Regions from separate parts of the Paenarthrobacter sp. TYUT067 genome, predicted to be linked through region 2. Evidence: predicted binding sites of a transcription regulator. Region 2 holds the regulator's gene; the other holds the start of a gene.
What was found. Region 2 encodes HrcA, which represses chaperone genes, less so after heat shock. Its sites were predicted from a motif close to TTNGCACTCGNNNNNNNCGAGTGCNAA; they were not measured.

Region 1 (4,910 bases), on a different contig from region 2:
CGCAAGGCGAGCTTACGCAAGGTAACGACAGCCAGCACAGCGCCAATGAGGGAAACCAGCGGCAACCACACAGAACCGATGCCGAGAATTCTGAGAACCCCTGACACCGCGGCCGTAACTAACAGGGCCAGGCCTGCCAAGGCGAGCGTGAGCCGGGCGTAACGGATAGTGAACGGCGTAGGGGGCGCCTTCCGGAGCGAGGACTCCGCCGCTGGGGAGTCCTGGGGCGACGCCGGTGCTTTGCTGCGCATGGTCTCCATCGGTTTCTCCTGCTGAGGTGCCAAAGTCAGTACCACCCCTGCCTGCGTTTCGTCTGGTTCGTCATCAAGAGCCTCTGCTGGAACAGTGGCCGTTTGGACTTGTTGGCGCCTGTTCCGCAAAACATAGGGCGCCACCCAGACCATCCACAGCGCGACAGTGACCACGAGTATCACTGAGCTGCTGAGAGGGAAGTCCACATTCAAAACCGTAGAAGCAAATCGCCGGGTGCGGCGGCATTGCGGCCGGTGTGTCGTGGGCGAGTCCGCAAATGACTGGAGATATGAGCGAAAAGGCCGATGACCTGCCCGTTTATCCTCTCAGCCACCTGCGCAGGAGTCCTTCCGGCACCTCCTCGGCCGTCAACGCAAAAGAGCGGTGATCAGCCCATTCGCCGTTGATGTGCAGGTAGCGTTCCCGGTAACCTTCATCGCGGAATCCGAGCTTCTCCACAACCCTCAAACTCGGAGAGTTCTCTGGACGGATGTTGATTTCCATACGGTGCAGACCCAGCACCCGGAAGCAGTGGTCAGTTGCCATCGCAACCGCTGTGGGCGCAATGCCACGCCCGGCGCGGTCCTTATCCACCCAATAGCCGAGGGTGGCCATCATGGCCGATCCCCACACGATGGATGAGACCGTCAACTGTCCGACGATTTGCGGCTCGTGAAAACCGGCCGTTCTCTCAACTATGAGAAACGGCAAAGCGGTTGACTGACGGGCCTGCTCATTCAAGGACCCCACCATTTGACGGTAGCTGGGCAGGCGCCCACCCGGAGCCGGGTTGGACGCCTCCCACGGCGCCAGCCACTCGCTGTTCCGCGAACGGACTTCGGACCATTCCCGCTTGTCGCGGTATCGGATGGGCCGGAGCAGCAGGTCTCCGCTTTCCAGCGTTACCGGCCAGATCGCAGAGCCATACATCATTTGTCTATTTGGGAAGTGTGGCGGTGAAGTTGGGCAGCCACTCGCGAAGCTCAGGACCGAGGTCTTCGCGTTCGCAGGCAAGCTCGATGCAGGCCTTGAGGTAGCTGAGCTTGTCGCCGGTGTCGTAACGACGGCCACGGAACACAACGCCGTAGACGCCGTAACCTTCACCTTCGCCGGCAGCAAGCACCTCAAGGGCATCGGTCAGCTGGATTTCTCCGCCGCGACCTGGAGCCGTCTTCTCCAAGACGTCGAACACGGCCGGGTGCAGCACGTAACGTCCAATCACGGCAAGGTTGGAGGGCGCCTCTTCCGGAGAAGGCTTTTCGACGAGTTGCTTGATGCGCACGTAGCCATCTTCACCGTTGTCCTCAACATCGGCGCAACCATAGGCGCTGATCTTGGAAGGCTCGACCTCGATGAGTGCAACAACGGAACCACCGGTCTTCTGCTGAACAGCAATCATTTCGCTCAGCAGGTCCTCACGGGCATCGATCAGGTCATCGCCGAGCAGAACGGCGAAGGGCTCGTACCCAACGTGCTGCTTTGCACGAAGGACAGCATGACCGAGGCCGTTAGGGTCGCCCTGGCGGACGTAGTGGATATCACCGAGGTTGGTGGCGGACTGAATGGCTTCAAGCTTGGCGGTGTCGCCCTTTTCAGCAAGCGTGGCCTCAAGAGCCGGCACACGGTCAAAGTGGTCTTCGAGTGCCCGCTTGCTGCGCCCTGTAATCATCAGGACGTCATGCAGGCCCACCTTGACCGCTTCTTCGACGACATACTGGATGGCAGGCTTGTCCACCACGGGCAGCATTTCCTTTGGCATCGCCTTGGTGGCGGGCAGGAAGCGGGTGCCAAGGCCTGCTGCGGGAATGACGGCCTTGCGGACAGCGTTGTTTTCTAGAGTCACCGGACTAATGTAACGGACGGAACACACCAACGGCTAAACCCCTCGCCGCGTCGTTAGCACATTTGGTTTTCCGCAGTGGATAACCTCTGCAGCTCAACCGGCGCGCGACAACCACCCGAACGGACAGAGATGGCATCGAAGGAAGACATTCGCAGCAGTCGGCGGCTGCACAGGCGGGCCCTCAGTCCTGAACACCTGGCTCGCGCTGGAGAGTCCCTTGCACAGCATGGCACGGCCTGGGCGGCCAAGGTCTCCCCCGGCGCTTCCTCGACCTTTGCCGTGTACCTGGGCGTCGCTTTCGAGCCGCCCACCATCCCTTTGATCACAGCCCTGCACAAGGCCGGGCACCGGGTGCTACTGCCCGTCTGCGAGCCGGGGCGGCTTTTGAGCTGGGTGTATTGGACACCTGACACAGCATTTGTCCGGTCCACCTTTGCGCCGATAGACGAGCCGGAGGGTGAGCGGCTGGAGAGCTCGGTAGTTGCCGGTACCGCGGGGATCTTCATGCCCGCGACGGCGGTGGACCGGGACGGCAACCGGATCGGCCAGGGAGGCGGCTATTACGACAGGCTCCTCCAGGGCCTGGATGCTTCCGGCGGCAGGCCGCCCACCATCGCCGTAGTGTTCGACGACGATTTGTTACCTTCGGGGTCCATTCCCGCCGAGGCCTTTGATCGCCCCGTGCGACAAGTGCTGACACCGTCTGGAGTGGTTGAACTCGGCGACGACGCCGAGCAGCGCTGATGGTGGCCGGCTTACCAAGTGAGGCCGGAACTACCGAGGGTACGCCCTGCGGCGACCGATGATAGAATTAGCACTCAGGCCCTGTGACTGCTAAGGCGGACTATCTCCACCGACGCTGCCAGGACCTGAACTTTGTCCTAAAGGAGGAACTCAGTGCCCACATACGCATACGCTTGCAAAGACTGTGACCATGCCTTCGACATCGTCCAGTCCTTCTCTGACAGCTCCTTGACGGAGTGCCCCGAATGCAAAGGCGCCCTGCGGAAGAAGTTCAACAGCGTCGGCGTCGTTTTCAAGGGCTCCGGATTTTACCGGACTGATTCCCGGGATGCCAAGGGCAGCACTGTTTCAGCGGCGCCTGCTGCCTCTACACCCGCGCCTTCAGCAGCACCGGCAACTGCAGCGGCAAGCAGCTAACTGGTTTTCCACATAGGGCAACCGGGCGCTGTTTGCGGCCCGGGAAGCTGGCTAGCGTGGCGGCATGCCACAAATGTCACGCAGCGCCCTCCTCGCCCGTGCTGAACGCTCATCGCGAGCCGCCGGTACTTGGCCGCCCATCAGCCCTTCGCGCTCCCTGCAACCGCATTCCCGCTCCCGGACCAGTTCACGGTTCAACCGCGGTCGTCCACGAGGGCGCTCAGGTCAGCGCGGGCGCCGGACGGGATTTGGTTCCTGGATTGCACGTAACCGCCGCTTGGCAGTAGCGCTGCTGTTATGCGTGGCTGCCGGCATCGCAGTCCAGGAACTCACCCCTGCGTCTGAGCAACAGGTGAGCGTCCTCGTGGCAGCCCGGGACCTTCCAACGGGGACCCACCTCACCGCAGCGGACTTCACCACTGTTGAGGTACCACCCAATCTCGCGATCAGCGGAGCTTTGGACAGCGTCGGCGCCCTTGTTGGCCGCCAACTCGCGTCCCCTCTGGGTAAGGGACAGATCCCTTCGGAGACAAGTCTGCTGGGACCCGGCCTTCTGACAGGCGCACCCGTGGGATCGGCAGCTGTCCCCCTCCGGATGGCCGATCCTTCGTCCATCCAGCTACTCTCCCCCGGTCAGCTGGTATCAGTGGTCCTCACGGCAGCGGGGTCCTATGACGAATCACAGCAAAGTCAAGTCCTCGCAGGACCTGTACCCGTACTCTGGACGTCAGCCCAGGGCGGCAAGCCCGGTGAATGGCTGGGTACAGGTGACACGGACGGTCTGGTGGTGGTGGCGGCTGATCCTCAACAAGCAGAAAAGCTTGCCGGCGCATCAACGCAAGGCAAGCTTTTCTTTGTTTTGGTTAGCCCCTAGCGGGCTAATCAATGATCATTGTCCGCTCAGCCCCAGTGCGGGGGTTTCTGTTCCTTGAGCCACTGCTCATGGTCGTAGTTGGAGTCATCGCCCCACCGCCGGGGATCATCCTCAGCGGCCTTGGTGGGCAGAATCCCGCTCGGGCCGGTCTTGGCTGCCGGGGACTTCGGTTCCCCGGCCGCCTCCGTAGGACCAGCGGTGTTCTCGCCGGTTTCCTCAGTAGCGCGGTCCTCGCCGCCTGTTTCCTGATCCATCAGTGGTGCTTCTTTCGAATTCTCTGCTTCATGGACGTCGTGTTGAGGTTCTTCACCCTCAGCATGCTCAACGGAATCTCCGGCCAACAGAGGCTGGTCAGTTACCGAGGTCAATTCTTCCCCAGGGGCGTGAAGGAAACCACTGTGGGTGGAGGCAGACTGTGCAAGGTGATTCTCGAGGCCCAAGTAGGAGCCTATCCGGTCCGCGCAGGACGAAGGATCGGTGAAGACCTCGATCGTCCAGAGCGACATATAGCGCCATCCCATGCGCTCCAACAGTTGCGGCCGCAGGCGGCTCCGTTCACGGACGCTCATCCGCCGGTAGCGTTCAGTACCATCGGATTCGATGGCAACGGGGGTGGGGATTTCAGCACCCTCCCGGCCAATGGTGTGGACGGGGTCCGCAGCCGCCGCTATATCCAGCACGCCGTCGTAGAGATGCCATACCCTGGCTCCGCGGGCGCGCAAACGGTCGCCCAGATCGGCCACCAACGGATCTTCACCTAAAGCCTGCTCACTGGCGACA
Region 2 (4,910 bases):
GGACGTCACTTGCAAGAACGACGGCGGCGGGTCCCGCCGTCGAGGACCTCAACACGTGGTGACCCAGAAGTGCCGTGACGGCACCGGCGTCACTGAGCCGCGTTACCTCTCTTGGTGAGATGCCACCCTCCGGTCCGACAATCAAGAGGACCTCGCGAGGGATCCCATCATCTCCAGTCCGGACCGCAACCGACTCTTCAAGGACGGTCCGCAGGGGGTTCTTGGCGTCTTCATGCAGGATGATGGCCACATCAGCGGCCGCGACGGCCTTCGCCAAAGCGGCAGTGTCCATCATGGACCGTACCTCAGGAATCCAAGCACGCCGCGCCTGCTTGGCTGCCGCCGTGACCACGGACTGCCACTTCGCGTGCGCCTTGGCGGCCCGTTCGCCTTTCCAACGCACGATCGCCCGCTCGGACTGCCACGGAATGACGGCGTCTATTCCGAGTTCCGTGGCAGTCTCGATGGCGAGTTCGTCCCGATCGCCCTTGGCAAGTGCCTGAACCAGCACCAGCCGGACCGCCGGCTGGTCCTCGAGGACTACCTCGGATGCCTTCACTGTGAGGGTGCTGGAACCGGCGTCAACCACGGCGCCAGTCAACCGCATGCCCGAACCGTCGGCTATGTCCACGGGCTCACCCACGGCCAGTCGCTTGACGGTGACGGCATGGCGCGCCTCAGCACCTTCCAACACAAATGTGGACCCGGGGATCAGCTGGTTAAGGCTTCCCGCCGGTGTAAAGAAAACCGGATTGCTCACCGCTACAGGTTACCGAGCTTGTCCCGAAGCTTCGCGAACATTCCGCCGCTTGCCACCAGCTTTCCCTCGGTAAACTGCTCGCCGCGCAGCTTGGCGAGCTGCTGCAGGAGTTCCTCCTGGGCGGGGTCGAGCTTGGTCGGGGTCTCCACGTGCAAGTGCACCTTGAGGTCGCCGCGTCCGTAACCCCGGAGGTGCGTAACACCCAAGCCGCGCAGGGTAATGACTTCGCCGGATTGGGTACCGGCCTTGACGTCGATGTCCTGCGCGCCGTCGAAGGTGTCCAGCTGCAGTTCGGTGCCAAGTGCCGCAGCGGTCATGGGCACACTTAGTGTTGCGTGGAGGTCGTCGCCTTCACGCATGAACATGGAGTCGTTGTTGACCCGGATCTCCACATAGAGATCGCCGGCGGGGCCTCCAGCGGGGCCCGCTTCACCCTGCCCGGACAGCTGGATGCGTGTACCAGTGGCGACACCGGCCGGAACCTTGATGGTGAGGGAACGACGACTGCGGATGCGGCCCTGTCCATTGCACTCGTTGCAGGGGTCCTTAATGACTGTGCCGAAGCCTTCACACGAACCGCAAGGGGCGGCAGTCATGACCTGGCCCAGGATGGAACGGACTGCCCGTTGGACCTGGCCGCTGCCACCGCAGATGTCGCAGCGTTCCGGGTGGGTGCCCGGGCGGCAGCAACTGCCATCGCACGTGGGGCAGATCACGGCGGTATCCACTTCAAGCTTCTTGTTGACGCCGAAGACGGCGTCCTTCAAATCGATGCGGACGCTGATGAGCGCGTCCTGGCCCCGCCGGACCCGGGAGGCCGGTCCGCCCTGACCGCCGCCACCAAAGAAGGTGTCGAAGATGTCCTGGAAGGCAAAACCCTGGCCGGCGTAGCCGCCACCGAAACCGTTGTCAGTGCCGTTTTCATTGCCCGTGGCATCATAGACCCGGCGCTTTTGGGGATCGGACAACACCTCGTAGGCGTGGGTCACGGCCTTGAACTGTTCCGCGACATCTTCACCGGGGTTTACGTCGGGGTGCAGTTTCCGCGCCAACTTGCGGTACGCCTTTTTGATCTCTTCCCCGGTGGCTTCCGGCGAGACTCCCAAAACGTCATAGTGGCTGCTCAAAGTCGGTATCTCTTCCTTGTTGTACTACGGATGTTTCCTCGGACCGGTGTTTAGCCGCCGAGAATGCGGGAAAGGTAACGGGCCACGGCTCGTACTGCTGCCATGGTGGTGGGATAGTCCATGCGTGTGGGACCAAGAATCCCCACCTTGGCACCGGAGCCATAGCCCGTAGCTACGACGGAGGCCTCCGCCAAGCCATCGTAGGGATTCTCGCGTCCAATGCTCACGGTAACGCCGCGGGGATCATCCCCCATGTCAGATAACAACCGGAGCATGACAACTTGTTCCTCGAGTGCCTCCAGCACAGGGCCTATGCTCAGGGGGAAGTCAACGTTGGAGCGGGCCAGGTTTGCCGTTCCAGCCATCAGGATGCGCTCTTCGCGGCTGGTGTCGCTCAACGATTGAAGCCCCTGGGCCAACGTCTGCGCCAGACTGCGCAGTTCCGGCGGACACAGCGCAACGACAGAAGGAAGCACTTGAGGCAAAAGCGCCAGCTGTGTGCCGGCAATGTTGCCCAGGAACCGGGACCTCAGGAGCATCAGGGCCTCATTGCTCACATCGGACCCAGCGTCGATGACCTTCTGCCCCACGCTGCCGGTGTCCGCAATTAGGACCACGAGGACCTGTTGAGGGGCCAAGAGGACGAATTCCACGTGGCGAACAAGCGCGCGGTTCGAATGCGGGTACTGCACAACGGCCACCTGGTTGGTCAGCTGTGACAGAAGCCTTACGGTGCGCTCCAAGATGTCGTCGACATCATCGGGGCCCTCGAGCAAAGAATGGATGGCCCTGCGCTCGGCCGCTGAGAGCGGTTTGACCTGCGAAATGCGGTCAACGAAAAGGCGATAGCCCTTGTCAGTGGGGATTCGACCGGCACTGGTGTGAGGCGCCGCAATCAGGCCTTCCTCTTCCAAAACCGCCATGTCATTCCTGATGGTAGCGCTGGAAACGCCAAGATGATGCCGCTCCACGAGGGCCTTGGACCCGACAGGTTCCCTGGAATGCACGTAATCCTCAACGATGGCACGCAGCACTTCGAGCTTGCGCGGCTCACTCAATGCTCCACCTCCTGACGACTGCCATGGTTCTTCCGACCGGTCAACGCGGGATCCCGCTCAGACCTCCACACTTAGCACTCAACATGCCCAAGTGCTAACAAGTCTAGTATGAGCCACCCCGTTGTTAGCATTGAAACCTGCCGCGGGCGGCTTCGGCCCGCACCGTAAACCAGCACAAAGGTAGGAATCCCTTGGCTTTGAACAATTGGGGCCCGCAGGATCTGTCCGCTCCGGCCAAACAGAAGCTGCCGGAAGTAGCCGTGCAGCGGGGAATGGTCCTCGAGGACGTGCAGTCGGGCTGGGTGGGTGAAGTAACCCGCGTTGAGAAGTCGGGCGGAATGCACGTGGTCTCCTTGGAAGACCGGCGTGGAAAGACCAAATCGTTCCAGCTGGGCTTTGGCTTCCTGCTTGAAGGTCAGGCTATCCGCTTGATGCCTCCCGCCCCCCGCACCGCTGCATCCGCCGTTCCGTCCGGCCGGACGGCTTCAGGATCCGTGAGGGTGCAGGGGCAACGGGCACAGGTAGCCAAGGCCAGCCGCATTTGGGTGGAAGGAAAGCACGACGCCGAGCTCGTCGAGAAAGTTTGGGGAGACGACCTCCGGGTGGAGGGCATCGTGGTGGAGCCACTGCATGGCGTTGATGATCTGAAGTCCGCCATCGCCGATTTCAATCCCGGCTCAGGGCGCAGGCTTGGCATCCTCGTAGATCATCTAGTCCCCGGGTCCAAAGAGTCCCGCATCGCTGCCGACGCCATGACAGTGCCGGGGGCTGCGGGAAACGTCCTCATTGTTGGACACCCCTACGTGGATGTCTGGCAGGCGATCAGGCCCAAGGTCCTGGGCATTGAGGCCTGGCCCGCCGTACCCCGCGGGATCGATTGGAAGACCGGAATCCTCAGCGCGTTCGGCTGGCCCCATGAGACCCCTGAGGACATAGGCTTGGGCTGGCAACGCCTTCTGGGCGCAGTCCGCACCTATGCCGACCTTGAGCCATCGCTCTTGGGACGGGTGGAAGAAGTCATCGATTTTTTGACGGTTCCTTGAGGTGGAGTCCTTCAGGTATCAGCAACTACCGTGTCAACGGGGCGTTGGTCCCGGCAAGTGCGTCGGTGCCGGTATTCTGGGACAGCAACACCGCAGCATCTTTAAAGCAAAGGGAAGACAACGTGGCAGATAACGCTCCTGAAGAACCGGGCAGCGCCGCAGGCCGGCCCCAGTACCATGGCGCGCCTGCCAACGCACTCCCGTTGACAGCCAGCGAGGACAGGCAATGGGCTACTCTGGCCCACTTTGGCGGCATCCTGGGATGCCTGCCGTCCCTTCTGATTTACCTGATTTTCCGGGATCGTGGACCGTTCACCGCACAGGAATCCAAAGAAGCGCTGAACTTCACGCTGCCTCCCACCATCGCAGCAGTTCTGGCCAACATTTTGGTCCTTCTTCCTGTGGTCGGCAACATCTTCGCCGTCATCGCCACCGCGATCTGGGTTGCCCTGACGTGTTTCTCCGTCTCGGCGGGCATCAGGGTAAACCACGGGCAGCCTCACCGTTACAAGGTCAACCTGCGCTGGATTAAGTAGCTCACCTCCGCTCGTCCAGGACTGCTTGCTCCGACGGGCATGAGCCCGCGGGTCAGTCGGGCAGGATCCTTCGAACTACGGCGTCAGCCAGGAGACGACCCTTCAGCGTAAGGACCAAACGGCCCTTGAACGCCTGAACAGGGTCCACCAATTCGTCGGCAATAAGCCCGGCCATCGCGTGCCGTCCGATCGCGTCCAAGGCATCTACGGACAACCCTGTGCCGAGCCGTGCCTCCAGCATAATGCGTTCGACTTCCCGGGTATCGGCATCGAGGGTTTCCCGCCCGGCAGCCGGAGAGCTAGCGCTCCCGAGCCTCGAGGCGTACGCCGTGGGGTGCTTGACGTTCCACCACCGGACACCCCCCACGTGGGAGTGGGCGCCTGGA

Region 1: the regulator HrcA is predicted to act here: its motif matches at 2,907-2,933, upstream of MOD31_RS06745 (FmdB family zinc ribbon protein).

The regions. Positions count from the first base shown of each region.
Region 1 is NZ_JAMOIT010000005.1:255,849-260,758, reverse strand. It holds gene MOD31_RS06765 (hypothetical protein) at 1-425, opposite strand, end outside; gene MOD31_RS06760 (GNAT family N-acetyltransferase) at 571-1,182, opposite strand; gene galU (UTP--glucose-1-phosphate uridylyltransferase GalU) at 1,190-2,095, opposite strand; gene MOD31_RS06750 (5-formyltetrahydrofolate cyclo-ligase) at 2,225-2,839, shown strand; gene MOD31_RS06745 (FmdB family zinc ribbon protein) at 2,993-3,256, shown strand; gene cpaB (Flp pilus assembly protein CpaB) at 3,321-4,130, shown strand; gene MOD31_RS06735 (DUF4011 domain-containing protein) at 4,157-4,910, opposite strand, start outside.
Region 2 is NZ_JAMOIT010000019.1:95,515-100,424, reverse strand. It holds gene MOD31_RS17060 (16S rRNA (uracil(1498)-N(3))-methyltransferase) at 1-760, opposite strand, end outside; gene dnaJ (molecular chaperone DnaJ) at 763-1,887, opposite strand; gene hrcA (heat-inducible transcriptional repressor HrcA) at 1,938-2,945, opposite strand; gene MOD31_RS17045 (DUF3097 domain-containing protein) at 3,137-3,988, shown strand; gene MOD31_RS17040 (DUF4870 domain-containing protein) at 4,111-4,524, shown strand; gene hemW (radical SAM family heme chaperone HemW) at 4,577-4,910, opposite strand, start outside.